DNA from 3 places in the Rossellomorea sp. GQ25 genome. Region 1 is predicted to be linked to each of the others. Evidence: riboswitches for the same ligand, from Rfam matches in the RefSeq annotation. Region 1 holds a riboswitch; each other region holds the start of a gene.
The links. A riboswitch is a leader RNA that binds a small molecule or an ion and turns the genes downstream of it on or off. The one in region 1 is predicted to bind cyclic di-GMP.
Positions count from the first base shown of each region.

Region 2: it holds a riboswitch for cyclic di-GMP, as region 1 does, so the genes downstream of both, AC6CIB_RS21305 (EAL domain-containing protein) here and AC6CIB_RS18865 (anti-repressor SinI family protein) in region 1, are expected to answer to the same signal.
Region 3: it holds a riboswitch for cyclic di-GMP, as region 1 does, so the genes downstream of both, AC6CIB_RS11675 (hypothetical protein) here and AC6CIB_RS18865 (anti-repressor SinI family protein) in region 1, are expected to answer to the same signal.

Region 1 covers NZ_JCAXEQ010000006.1:213,270-218,161, forward strand. The annotation lists gene AC6CIB_RS18855 (helix-turn-helix domain-containing protein) at 1-141, opposite strand, end outside; gene AC6CIB_RS18860 (hypothetical protein) at 372-1,076, shown strand; cyclic di-GMP riboswitch class I at 1,480-1,638, shown strand; gene AC6CIB_RS18865 (anti-repressor SinI family protein) at 1,672-1,809, shown strand; gene AC6CIB_RS18870 (helix-turn-helix domain-containing protein) at 1,844-2,164, opposite strand; gene AC6CIB_RS18875 (YwpF-like family protein) at 2,258-2,698, opposite strand; gene AC6CIB_RS18880 (single-stranded DNA-binding protein) at 2,966-3,343, shown strand; gene AC6CIB_RS18885 (hypothetical protein) at 3,368-3,541, shown strand; gene AC6CIB_RS18890 (DEAD/DEAH box helicase) at 4,101-4,892, opposite strand, start outside.
Region 2 covers NZ_JCAXEQ010000010.1:22,259-27,150, reverse strand. The annotation lists gene AC6CIB_RS21315 (helix-hairpin-helix domain-containing protein) at 1-91, opposite strand, end outside; gene AC6CIB_RS21310 (ABC transporter permease subunit) at 107-2,086, opposite strand; gene AC6CIB_RS21305 (EAL domain-containing protein) at 2,228-2,938, opposite strand; cyclic di-GMP riboswitch class II at 2,997-3,077, opposite strand; gene AC6CIB_RS21300 (DNA-3-methyladenine glycosylase) at 3,177-3,761, opposite strand; gene AC6CIB_RS21295 (DmpA family aminopeptidase) at 3,887-4,892, opposite strand, start outside.
Region 3 covers NZ_JCAXEQ010000003.1:175,786-180,677, forward strand. The annotation lists gene AC6CIB_RS11670 (murein hydrolase activator EnvC family protein) at 1-1,345, shown strand, start outside; cyclic di-GMP riboswitch class I at 1,528-1,611, shown strand; gene AC6CIB_RS11675 (hypothetical protein) at 1,740-1,976, shown strand; gene AC6CIB_RS11680 (class I SAM-dependent methyltransferase) at 2,255-2,830, shown strand; gene AC6CIB_RS11685 (hypothetical protein) at 2,863-3,480, shown strand; gene AC6CIB_RS11690 (redoxin domain-containing protein) at 3,473-4,054, shown strand; gene AC6CIB_RS11695 (DUF302 domain-containing protein) at 4,152-4,535, shown strand; gene AC6CIB_RS11700 (trans-sulfuration enzyme family protein) at 4,661-4,892, shown strand, end outside.

The sequences.
Region 1 (4,892 bases):
TAGAATCTTAATGGAAGGATTCTTTTGAATACCTCTTTCAATAGAACTTATATATGATTTAGAAACATTTGAATGATGAGCAAGCTCGTTTATGGTTACCCCTTTTTGTTCACGAAGATCTTTAATCTTATTACCTACCATGTCGATAACTCCTTCACAATTCATTTTATTCATTATATAGAACAATTATTTTTTTATAAAGTACGAAAAAAAGTGAATTTTAAAGGAATCAAGAGGGAGGTATCGATATCTACCTTGTTTGACGGTATTTTCAATGTTTTTGGAGATTTTCATTTCATATGTGAGATCTTATAATAAGTTAAGGTGTTCTTTAAAAAGAACAAATTCACTGATTCTAGGAGATGAAAAAGATGAATCAAAATAGAATTGTCGTAATGTTATTAGTCCTATTTTTTATCTCTGGAATAATGAATCATCATAAAACGTATGCAAATGAAGTAGATATCATATTAATACCTAACGAAAAGTTCTTATTTACTATTTCAAATATGAAGCCGGGTGATTGGGCAGAGAGGGAATTGAGGGTTAGAAATGGCGGTGACAAAGATTTTAACTACACCATTCGCGTTGATAATAAACAATCTGACAGGAAACTATTTAACGAATTGGAATTGAAGGTGTACGAAGGGGGCAAATCCAATTTAATCTTTGATGATAAATTAAAGAATTTCAAAGGGTTTAAACCAGAGCAATTAAAAAAAGGTGCGACTGACAATCTATTTTTCCAGGTTGAAATGCCATATGAATTAGGGAATAAGTTTCAGCAAACATCCGCATATTTTGAAATCATAATTGTAGCAACTGGAATGACAACTCCTTCACCTCCCGAGGATTCTAATGATCCGGTAAAGCAACCAGACAGCAATGTTAAGCCGCCCCCTGTAAACTCGGGCACAAATGAAACCCAATCTCCACCAATAGCATCACAAGGCCCTAAACTACCTAACACTGCAACCAACCTTTACCTGCTATTAACGATAGGTTTTATATTAACTACAACGGGATTGACACTAATATATGCAAATAGACGTTTATCAAAGAAAAAAGAAACTTAACCTGAATGAAGAGGTGACCTCATGTATAAAAAGATATGTGGACGATGCACAAGACCATCCTATAGTAGCACTGAAACGGGTGAATGGGTTTGTCCGACCTGTAAATTTGACTTATCCAATCAGCCATTCTATTATCCTAGTAATTACCTGAAAATTAATAGAAATGTCCTACCTCTTAGAAGGAAGTTAGAGACATATAAAAATAGCATGAATTCGTAGTTTTTCGACAAACCTCATCATATGCTTACACGATTTATTAATCGGAAGAGAGTAATATTTTTGTAAATGTCAGATTATAGATGAATATGTAGGAAAAAAGTGTAAATTAAATTAATGGAATAGACAAAAAACAACACAACGTCTGAATGTTTATTAGTATAATCGAAATAGTTCTAAGGGAAGAGTCAGATAAAGGCAAACTTATTGAAAAATGAGGACGCAAAGTCACAGATCTAAGGTTGGAAAGTAGGCATATCTTCATAAATATCTTGAATATAATGAACAGAAAATATTGATGAAGAAGGTGTGGTTAATTGAAAACTATGATGGCTGGATTGCCTGGAATACATATATGTATTTTGGGAGGGTATTTATATTGACAAATCGGGAACTTGATCTTGAATGGATGGAACTAATTAAACAAGCTTTAGACGCCGGAATTTCTAAAACAGAAATTAGAGAATTCCTTCAAAACCAGTCTCAGGAAGTGAAAGCCGAGTACAAAGTGATTTAATATAAATAAAGTCTTGCGAATCCCTCGCAAGACTTTATTTATTGCCTAATTTCCACTTATTAAATTCAATGAATTCCCTGAACTGCTCCTTGGTAATTCCAGAACTCATGGCTTCTTCTGCAATCTTAAGCCACTCATGATCGATATTGTGATCTTCTGGTTGATCATGTAAGAGAGCATCCATCGGAATCCCTAAAGCAGCTGAAACTTTTTCAAGAAATTGAATGGAAGGGTTTTGTTGAAGGTTACGCTCTATTGAACTCAAATATGACTTTGCAACACCGGCTTTTTCAGCAAGTTCTGTCATGGACATACGTTTTTCTTGTCTGTATTTCTTTACTCTTTCTCCAATCACAGGAAACACCTACCTAAGAACTTCATATAAGAAGTCAATATTAAATTCAATTATATCATAATGAATCATACCGATATTACCTAATTCACACAATTAAACGCTAGGTTTTGAAGTGGCTGGAATCCTTGGCTTAGATACCATTTTCTCGCGGAACTCACGGATTAATTCTTCCCCTGAATATCCTTTTTGGACTAGGTCATCAAGGAGTAATTCTGCATATTCATTCCTCTGTTTTTTCAATTTCCCCTCAAACATAATACTGATATGCTTATCCATCTCTTTAATACAACGGATAGAAGTCATGAAAGCAGCAGGATCATTGGCTTTATGGGAAATCACGACCTGAATTTCCAAATCTTCCTTACGTTGCTGAGCCTTTTGAAAGAACTCAATATATTCATTCGACAAGTACGTTTCGACAAGCCACGTACTCTGCCCATCTTCTTTATTAATAATCAGACCGTCCACTAGCTCAAAGTCACGCAGTTCATCGTTCTCCACTACTTGCAGTGAAATAACTTTAAAGGTTTTCATGAACGAACATCTCCCATTTAAAGGTTTTATAAAATTATATCATAGTAGGAATTGTTTCCCTAACAAATTCCTTGATGAAAAAAAGGACGAAAGCTTCAATTTTGTGAGTTTGACCCTGATTTTGATTAAAAATCGGGAAATCTCCCTAGGGGAATTTCCGAAATTCAAGCCATTTTTGCCTCGAATTTCGGAAATTCACGATTTTACAAGATGAGACAGAAGATTGTAAGATGAAAACAGTTTAAGAGAAAGGAGGAAAGAATTCAATTGATCAACCAAGTGACCCTCGTTGGAAGGCTGACCAAAGATCCTGAAGCAAGAAAAACAATGGAAGGAAAATCGATACTTAACGCTACGATAGCTGTAAATCGTAACTACAAGAATCAAAAAGGCCAAATAGATACAGACTTTGTACTCTGTACCATTTGGAACCGGGCTGCAGACAATATGGAGAAATATTGCCGAAAGGGATCTGTCATTGGAGTGACCGGTCGAATCCAAACCCGTTATTTTGATAACGATCAAGGAAAACGCACGTATGTAACCGAAGTCGTCGCTGAAAATGTCCGATTTATGGACAGCAGGCGGGAAACCGCAGAAGCCCCCGACCCAAGCAAGAAAGAGCCAATCGAACTACCGTATTAATATTTTTAAAAGGGAGATGGAGTTGTGGCCACACTGCAAGATCTTGAAAGAAGAATTGACAGAATGGAAAAGTTAACAGAAGACCTCATCAAAAAGGTAGCAAGAGCGAAAGTCGAAAATTTCTATTTATCTCAACGGGTGACAGCCCTTGAGCAAGGGTACGAATACCCGAATACAGTTTTGAAAACCTCGTCATAAGTAAAACAACCTCACCCAGAATTCTTTCCATACGAACAATCCACCCAACCTTATAAGCAGCTGTCTCAAAATCCAATGGTCATCGCAACATGCCTCAAACATACCTCATTAGATATAAATATGTGTAGCAGTGAGTAAAGTAAGCTCGTTCCCCATATTGTCTTCATATAGAGTCGGTTTCCTTTTTGGAGGCCGGCGTTTTTTTGATTGGTAAGAGAGCGATTGAATTAGATCATCGCCGAGGTGAACGATAATGATTCCAGTTGTTCACATTTTGGCACAAGTTTTGTGGAAAGTGGCTCAACAAACGCTAAAAGTGGCACGACAAAGTCCAGAAGTGGCACAAGTTTGCTCGAAAGTGGCACGACAAAAGGATGTGCAGACAAAAAACGTAATGTTATTACAAATATATTTGTAAGTTTCAAATCTAACCCTAATTAGTCAAAACCCTTTTAAAATAACCCCAATGGCCACTATTTAAATGCCAGCTTAGCCAATTTCACGCCACACCTATACAAAAAACCTCTTCCCCGCAAAAAAGGAAAGAGGTCACATACAACTACTCCAACACCAACAACGATTCCAAATCCTGATCAGACAATTCCGTAACCCATTGATCACTGCGGATAATCTCATCATTCAATGCCTGCTTTTTCGTCAGCATGGCATCTATTTTTTCTTCAAGGGTACCTGAAGAGACCAGCTTATGGACATGAACGAATCGTTGTTGTCCGATCCGATAAGCACGGTCGGTTGCCTGGTTTTCTACCGCCGGGTTCCACCAGCGATCGTAGTGGACAACGTGGTTGGCTGCGGTTAGGTTCAATCCGGTTCCGCCGGCTTTCAGTGATAATAGGAAGACTGGAAACTCACCATTCTGGAATTTCTCCACGATTTCATCGCGTTTTCCTTTTGTCATGCTGCCGTTTAAGAATGGGACATCAACGTTAAATTCTTCTTTCATCACTTCCTGGATCATTTCGCCCATTGAAATATATTGAGTGAAGATCAGGCAGGCTTCGCCTGACTCCAGAGCGGTTTCCACAATGTCCTTCAGCTTCTGCATTTTTTCAGAGCGGGAGAGAATCGATTTTGGATCTGGTTCCTTTAAGTAGAGAGCAGGATGGTTGCAGAGCTGCTTCAACTGGTTGAGCATTTGGAGAATTAATCCTTTGCGCTCAAATCCACTCAATGTTTCAATTTTAGCGAGAGTGTCTTTTACCAGCTGCTCATACAATGCTGCCTGCTCAGTGGTCAGGTGACAATATTCTTTCTGTTCCAGTTTTTCAGGCAGATTCAATTCCACTTCGGGATCTTTCTTCGTACGACGCAATAAGAAAGGCTTGATTTT
Region 2 (4,892 bases), on a different contig from region 1:
ATTCGAAGATGTCTCCCAATTTGATTTTCTCTTTACGAAGCGTTGACCTCTCTTCATCAGACAGTGGTAATTTAGGACTTTTTCTACTCAATCTTTGTTTCCTCCTCTATCCCTTAAAGGTTTGTTGTCGAATAAACTGAAAGTCTTCCACTACTGGATGGTAGGTTTTCTTCTTGACTAGCTTATGTTTATTCTTAATTGGAGTTTTGTTCACCAGTACCCCTACCTTTGTTTGCTGGATTTCCTTCACACCTTGCACAATCAACTGCATGGCAATAATGGCAATCATAAAGGCTGCTAACGGAGCAATGACAATCCAGTACTTTCCGGTCATAAGGGAATCTTTAGTTGAACTGATCAGACCTGACCATTCAAATGTTCCTGATTTTGGAGGGTCGGGTACCAGTCCTTCTGTGATGATCGTTCCACCCAAAAACAGATGAAATAATCCCAGATGCACAAGAATGAGAAGCGTTTGGATAAACTGCTGCCCCCATATAATGAATAATCTTGGTGCCAGATGAGGGAATAGATGCGTCCACAACAGATGCCGATTGCTTCCCCCTAAGAGCTTCGCCGATAGAACAAAATCCTGTTTTCCCAATAACCTCAGTTCATTCCCTATTAAAACCGTCGTTAAGGGCAGCACCAGAATCGTTAACACAACAGCTTCAAAAACGAGTCTTTCAAAGATCGAGTGATCCCAGCCTAACACGGGCAATCCCCAAAGTACCGGTCTTAATAGAAGGTACGCAATGAGACTTAAAGGAAGGAAATGAATGGAATCCACCATACGATCAAGCCAATTTTTCCTGTTTTCTTTTAAATGAAAATGATAGGCAATACCTAGATAGAATCCACCTATCACCCTTAGAGAAGCGACAACCAGTGCAAATAGGAGGGTATACTTTGCCCCCATAATCAGTTGATCGAGGATGCTATACCCGAAGAAATCCGACCCTAATATCATCTCTCCAAATGGCTTATGTGGAGGGGCACTGATGATTCGTCCCTCATCGTTCTTCATAAACTGAATTTGTTTAATCGGCTCTTCTTTCATCATGGGATAAAGGAAACTGGTAACAATCAAGAGAAAGATGACACTAAACCCGATAGCAAACTTCCCATTATGCATATGCTGCCACCAAAGCCGTCTAATAGTAGAAAGCCAGCTCCATATTTCCCATTCATTCCACTTCATTTTATCCTTTTTAAATTTGGTATGATCGACGCTTCCCTCCCGATTAATCCATAGATAAACACCTTGATAAACTACAAAAAAAGGCGTGTATATCATAATCAGTGAGATGGCTATGACCATTGGTCTGAAGTCTTGGATGATATAATACGTGATTCCTCTCATATTGAAAATCGTTTCAATGATGAATAAGCTCGAAAGCATCCCCCATATGATCAGCTTTCCATGATAAAACAGGCTGGGAGAAATATTTTTCAATACGTGAGCAAAGAGGATTCTGCCTTTCGACATGCCTTTACTTTCGGCAAACTCAATATGTGGCTTAAGCATTTCTTCTTCCATGATAAAAAGAAGAATCCGAAAGAAAGAGATCATAGGAATTATCGATAATGTGATGATTGGTGCAAGAAAGATCTTTTCTTCCCCATACTCCGTGAAATTCATCAATTCCACGCCAAAATATTTAATAACATAGACAATGAGAAGCTGGAGCATAAACGCAAACATTAAGTCAGGCACCGTCTCAAAGAGGTTTAATACTTTCTTTAGAGAAGAAGAAACCCATCGGGGCAAGAACATTGTGAAGATGGTAAGGATGAATGCTATTCCCAGGCCTAATCCCAATGCTCCACCGATAATCTGCAAAGAATACAGATAAGGTCCCCAAAGCATGTCCAGAAAATCGACTGTTATCCCTTTATAGGAATAGCTCCAATTTTCACCGTCCAAAAATACAAAAACAAACTTAAAAAACTCTTCCAAGAACCCGACAAAATTGTACAGGCCCCTCTCCTTAAATACTTCAGGAGCAATACTCACGGCTAAAATACCGATCAATCCGAGAATATAATAGAACATAAATTTCAGCGGAAATGTGAGAAGCCTCATACCCTGATCCCCTTTTTTTCTCTTTTTCCTCAAGTTTAATGTAAATTTTAAATATTTTCAATTTTATTTCAATTCGTTCGATACCACTGCAGATATCCAAGAAAAAAGGTGACTCCTACGCTTCAGAGTCACCCTTCCCATTTAAGCTAATAATCGACTCGGCCTCCCCAGATAAAAGCCTTGCCCTATTGTAATCCCAATGTCCTTTGCCACTTGCATATCCTGTTTGGTTTCAATGCCTTCTAACACAATTAACGTATCCTTACCGTAGAATTGATTAAAAAAGGAAAGGAATCGTTGTTTCTTATCGTCTTGAGCCAGATTCAAAGCAAAATAGCGATCCAGCTTAATGATTTCAGGTTCATATTCAATGGATTTCTTGATGGAAGAGGTCCCTTGCCCGAAGTCATCAATCGCATACCAAACACCATATTGCTTAAGTTCTTCGAGAGACTCTTTTAATATTGGGTTCTGCCACAGCTCCTCAGCACTCGACTCATTAATCTCCAGCACGAGACGCCCCTTTATTTCAGGATGTTTCTTCATGAGGTCATAAAAATAGGTATGAAAGCTTGGGTGAAGAATCGTTGTGATATAAATATTAAGAAATAACTTACAATTCTTCAGTCCATTCTCTATAAAGCTTTCAAGAGCTTTTGAAATGGATAAGGTATCAAGCTTATACAAGATATTTGCTTTCATCGCAGACTGAAAAACATTTTCGGGATTTTCATTATACTTGTTTCGTAACAGGCCCTCATATGCATAGAGGGATTGATGCTTGCCCATTTCATATAAAGGCTGAAAATCATGATAAATATAGTCGTTTTGAAAAATAGTAAAGATGTTCATAGGACCCCTATACTCTCTATAGTTTATAAAAAAAACCACACAAAAACGTATTCCTACGTTCGTATGTGGCCGGTTGCGCTACTAGCTCCCCTAAATGTAAGCGCCCATCTATCATTTAGGTTCAAAGCTCCCATTCGAATTGACAGTATATGATTTTTACCTTACAAGAAAAATATACCACAAACATAGTACATATGGGTTATTTTTTAATTGATTATTAGAAAATTCCCAAAAATGATTACCTTGATACATAAGGATTGTCCTTAACCCAGAACCTCCACGGATAATCCTTGGCTTCTCCCGTGTTATCTATCCCAATTCGTTTCCCTTCCGCAATGTCTTCAGGTTGGTACCCTTTTGAAATGATGAGAGGGGGTTCCAGAAAGCTGCCTCCGTAATCTTCCATGGTTATGCCTAACGCTTTTGTCAGCTTTCCTGGACCATTTGTCCAATTTTTTCTCACATGACCCGGTCTTCTTCTTTCTATTAGCCTCAAGCCATCAAGGGGTTCAACCGCTCTAATGAGAATCGCTTCGGGTTTTTCTTTTTCTCCGCTCACTACATTGACCAGGCAGTGAGTATGCATAACATATGTATAGATTCTGCCGGCTTCCTGAAACATGACTTCCGTCCGCTTCGTCCGTCTATTCCCATAGCTGTGAGCTGCCCGATCCGCTGGCCCTAAATACGCTTCCGTTTCCACAATATAACCTGAAGCTGTTCCCTCCTCCGTCTCTTTCACTAACACACATCCCAACAAAGACTTTGCAAGTTCCAAAGTGGGCTGTTGGAAGAACGAAAGAGGCATAGGGGTATATTCCATGACTGTCACTTCCTTCAACTAAATTGTTCGTACGCATATATATGGTATACCCCATTTTCTTGATGGTTAACTAAATTTCCATTTAAAGAAAAAATCCTAGAGAGTAACGAATATAGGTTCAGCTCTTATTTCATCAGTCCATCCATAAGCAAACCTAAAGGTATCGCTTCCACCTTTCGCCCATTCCTGCCCGTTGTGGTTTGCGCTTTACAGAGAGAGTTCCATATGGCTTCTTCTACGCTATCCACTGCCATTTCAAATAGAGTAGAGATGATGAGTCCGTCTTCTTTAATGAAACCGTACGGAATCGTGTTATCATTGGAAGGCTGATGTGGAATGCGGTGTGCAGTAGAAAATGCAAGAACAATATCACCACTCCCATGTGCTCCATACGAACCCGTTCTTGAAAGGCCGAATGAAGCACGTTTAGCAAGTCGTTTAAGCTGCCTTTCATTTAGAGGTGCATCCGTCGCCAGAATGATCATGATTGATCCATCAGGTGTTTTTTGATCCTTCCCTGTGTTAAGGATAGGTACCCTGAGATCCTTCCTTTGACCGAAATTCGTTAATACGAGGGCTCCCACCGTATACTTCTCATCTCCAAAGACATACTCCCTGGAACTTGTTCCTATTCCACCTTTATACCCGAAACAAAGCATTCCCGTTCCCGCTCCAACGCACCCTTCATCCACGGGTCCCGAATGTGCCTGAAAAATGGCATCTTGGGCATCCTCAGGCTTCACATGAAGGCACCGGATATCATTGAGGAAGCCATCATTGCATTCTCCTACAACGACATTTACTGTCCCCGTTGTGTCGCCGATTTCAGGTGTTTCGTCCAGCATATATTGAACAGTCCCTTTTAATACATCCCCAACGGAAAGAGTATTCGTCAAGAGAATAGGACTTTCAATGACACCCAGCTCCTCCATTTGAATCGTCCCGACGGTTTTTCCAAAGCCATTGATTACATGGCAACCCGCGCATACTTTATCACGAAACAGATTGCCATCATGAGGTAAAACCGCCGTTACCCCCGTTCTTACCACGGTACCGTCATGTTCATAGTGAAGGGTTTTATGTCCGACCTTCACTCCCTCAATATCGGTAATGCTGTTATACTTCCCGCTT
Region 3 (4,892 bases), on a different contig from region 1:
CAAGAAGTATTTCATATCATTATCAATTGCAGCAGCATTAACAATCGGAAGTCTACCAACGTTAGGGACAACTGCTAACGCTCATTCCTCTGTGGAGGAATTACAGAAGCAACAAGAAGGCATTTCTTCTAAAAAAGAGGAAATCAATGGAAAGATAGATGAGAAAAAATCACAAATTAACCAAAACATCAATAAACAACAAGAAATCCAATCACAAATTGCAGAAATCAGTACAAAATTAAAAGATACTGAAGCAAAGATTGCCGAGAAAACAAAAGAGATTGACGAAACAACTGCAGAAATCAATAAACTTAAAGAAGAAATTGAAGTTCTAAAGCAAAAGATAGAAGAACGTAACGAACTATTAAAAGAACGTGCCCGTGCGATCCAGGAAAAAGGCGGCTCTGCAAATTATCTTGATGTGCTACTTGGCGCGGACAGCTTCGGTGACTTCATCAACCGTGTAACAGCAGTAAATACAATCGTAAGTGCCGATAAGAAGATCATGGACGAACAAAAACGTGATCAGGCTGAATTAGAAAAGAAACAAGAAGAAGTAGAAGGCAAGCTTGCAGATTTAGAATCTACTAAAGCAAGTCTAGAGTCTCTGAAAAAAGATCTTGATAGTCAAAAAGCTAAAAAAGCGGATTTATTTAAACAACTAGAAACGCAGCAGGCTTCTTTGGAAGTGGAGAAAAAAGACCTTCAACAAGAATCGGATGAGCTTTCTAAAATGGAACACCAGCTTGAAGGTGAAATCCAGGCTGAACAAGCACGATTAGCGGAACTTGCACGTCAGCGTGAAATCGAACGCAAGCGTCAAGCGGAAGCTGAGGCGGCAAAACGCACAGCATCACAACAACAAGCAACAACCAGCAGCAGCGGTGGTTCTTCTTCTACTCCTGTTGAATCAGCTCCAAGTGCACCGGTAAGTGCCGGTGCATGGACAGCCCCGGCTTCTGGAACGATTACAACCAACTTCGGCTGGGATGTATTAAACGGTAAGAAACGTTACCACTATGGTACGGATATCGCGGCAAGAGGCAGTGTTCCAATCTCAGCAGCAGCTGATGGATATGTCATCAAGAGTCACTTTAGCTCTAGCTATGGAAATGTAGTATACATCACTCACTCAATCAATGGTCAAACATTCACAACGGTTTATGCCCACATGGCTTCTTCATCTGTAAGCACTGGTCAAGCAGTGAACAAGGGTGACAGAATTGGTTACATGGGTAATACAGGATATTCTTTCGGACAGCATTTACACTTTGAGCTTCATGCAGGTTCTTGGAATGCATCGAAATCCAATGCTGTAAACCCACGTCAATATATTAACTTTTAATTAGAAAACCCCGCCATGAGCGGGGTTTCTTTTATTGGATATATTTCATGTTGGTACGCAGTATATTGATATTGTAAGGAAATGGAATGGAAGATTATTCTCATCACTGTTTTCATATCCTTTTTGTTCTAGTATAATGACAACTATATTACCTAAATATTAAAACAATTGATTTGTATAGTCCTTCGAAAAGGCAAACTAATTGAAAGATTAGGACGCAAAACCACGGGTCTGCCATTTTTTATATTGATCGCCGGGTTACCGAAAACAATGTATTACAATGAATACTAATTAGGACGTTTTATTAGTATCATTTTGCCTGCCATTTTGGTGGGATATTTTTATCTATATGTCCATTATAGTAGGATTTGAATCTGTAATAAGGATGATGATGTTGGAATCGACTGAATTAAAAAGGCAATTAAGAAGTTTTTGTAGAAGGAACCGTACTGCATTAAAGTCTACTTATGCAGGTGAATATACAGCAGAAGAGATCACCGAGATGATTATTGAAAATCTCGGCGCTGAAGAGGTTAAGAGGATATTAAACGACATTGAAATCATCAATCGTCGTGGTGGAAATACAGTGACATACTTTATGTTTATTTTAGAAGGATTAAAAGCAGCATAACATATAAAAACCGAATGCGGATCCAAATCCGGCATTCGGTTTTATTTATGTAACAGGCAGTAATTGCTCATCCAGACCCTTATTTCTAACGAGCCGTCCTCTCATATGTAACTTGTTCCTGCAATGAATAAAATAATTCAATGATTAGACACACACTCTCCCAGGAAATCTGTAATAATTCTTATATAGGATACACTATGAGTAAATAATTTGCTTGTATATAAAAATTTAAGATACTAATACATATTAGGGTATATTTAACGAATGGAGGAATTCCAATGGCAGGAGACTTATTCGAACACCATAAAGCTTCAAAGCTCCTCGATCCAAATCGTCAAGAGCTCGTACCGGTGGACAAAGTGCTCGAACTTCTCAAACTAAATAAAGGCGATATCGTCGCCGATTTAGGCTGTGGCAATGGCTACCTGACCCTTCCCATTGCCAAAACAGTTGAAACAAAGGTCCAGGCGGTAGATCTGCAGCAGGAAATGCTGGAATACCTGAAACACCGTGCAAACGAAGAAAATGTAGACAATATTGTTTATGTGAAATCATCCCTTGAATATCTCAGCTTCAATAAAGGCACCTTGGATAAAATCGTATCCGCTTTTGTCTTGCACGAAGTTCCCGATTTGATCAAAGTATTTCAGGATTTACACGATATGCTGAAGGAAGATGGAATTTGGCTGATCCTGGATTGGGAGAGGGTAGAATCAGAAATGGGACCGTCTTTAGATCGTCGGATTTCTTCCGAGGAACTTGATCACCAGCTCAAATCATCAGGATTCCACACATCGGTAGGTCACTTGCATCCATCGGTTTATTATATTGTCATTAGGAAGAATAATAGATAATTTAAAACGTTTCTGAAGGGAGGGAAATGGCTATGAATGAGCAGTGGTACACCATAGCCTCCTTCACATTCCCGGCTTCATGGGGAGCCGTTATCGCCTCGTTCATACTCACTTTCTTGTTCCTCTTCTTCTGGAATAGAAAGTTGAGCGACTGGTATTCCAATAGTATTTTTACTTTTTTACTCGTCTGGAAGCTGAGTGTGATTGTGGTTGACTTTCAAACGGTTCTCAAGCATCCCATTACGATTCTCTATTTTCACGGAGGAGTCGTTGGGCACTGGTTAGGACTGATAGCGGCTCTTACTTACATATTGGTTAAAAAAGTAGATCATCCGGCTACTATTATCATTTCATGGATGGTCACAGTTCTTGTCTTTGAAGCTGTCCTTCATATGCTTCATCACCACTATCTGCTAGTTGGTATTCAGGTAGTGCTCAATCTATTGATCACTGTCTTTTTTATTAAAAAAACCAGTGATCCTGGCGGCGATATCTGGGCGGGACAGTTACTAGTTATGTTTACTTTAGTCCAGCTATTTCTAAGTGCTTTCATTGGCGGCTTTGAATTGACCGTCACCGTCTGGACGTATTTGATCATGATGACCTATCTCATCTTTCTTTTAAACGTAAGGAGGAAACACAATGAATAAACGAAATTTTGCGTTGGCCATCGTTGCGCTTCTGATCGGCATTTTCTTAGTGAACTTTTTTCAGGATCAGCAGGAAAAGAAGGCCAGGGAAGAGGCGGCCCAATTAGCCAATGAATCCATGGATCTGTCTGATGCAGAGCAAGGGCTGACAAAAGGGGACCGCGCTCCGGATTTTGAATTAACCACTTTAAATGGTGAAGCCGTAAAGCTTTCAGATTATCAAGGTAAGAAAGTGATCCTGAACTTTTGGGCCACCTGGTGTCCGCCGTGTAAAGCTGAAATGCCCCATATGCAGAGTTATTATGAAAACAATGCCGATAAAGAAAACGTTGAAATCCTTGCGGTCAATCTGACCTCCATAGACGATGGGGAAAAGGCCGTTCATCAATTTATCGACGGCTACGAACTCACCTTCCCCATCCCAATGGATGAAAAGGGAGAAATCGGAGACGAATACCGGGCGTTCACCATCCCCACCACCTACATGATCGACACCAAAGGCATCATCCAACACAAAATCGTCGGCCCCATGAACGAAGAAATGATGGGTAAAATGGTAGAGGGAATGGAATAATCGAGAGGGACGGACCTCTGAATGTCGATGTTTCACCTTATACACTACGAGGTATTAACAGAATGTAGACTCAGAGAATAAAGAAGGAGATGTGAACATGTTTCATTACACAAAAGAAGTTTCAATGAGTGTGAAAGAAGCAGTGGAAGCGGTAGAAACTGCCCTGAAAGATGAAAGCTTTGGCGTGTTGTGGAATCTCGATCTTGCCCAGAAGCTGCAGGATAAAGGGCTTGATTTCAATGAAGAAGTAGTCGTATTAGAGGTGTGTAATCCACATGAAGCTAAAAAGGTGCTGGAAGAAAGCATGCTCGTAAGCTACTTCCTGCCTTGTAAAGTAGCGGTATACACAGAAGGCGGAACAACTAAGATCGGGATGGCAAAACCAAGCAAGCTGATCGAGATGGTGGATAACGGTGCACTGAAAAATCTGGCATTGGATATTGAAAATCGCCTGATCGGATGTTTAGATAACGTTCAATAAAACGAGAGCACCTGTTGCAAGTGGGCAGGTGTTTTTTTATGCCTTCCAATACATCCTACTCCTCACAATCTTCTGAATATGATACACTTTTAAAAATACATAGATTCAGGAAGGATGAAAGAGAGATGAAATTCACAACCAAGGTCGTGCACAGTCAGTTAAAAGGGACTGAGGAAATCCGCAGTAAGACGACGCCGATTTATCAAACATCTGCATTTTCTTTTACCTCTTTAGAAGAGTTGGAGGGTTTCTATGAAGGGAAGTCTCCTTATCTCTACACAAGAACGGGAAATCCAAATACAGACGAGCTTGGTAAGATGGTGGCAGACTTGGAAGGGGCTCCAGCAGGTGTCGCAA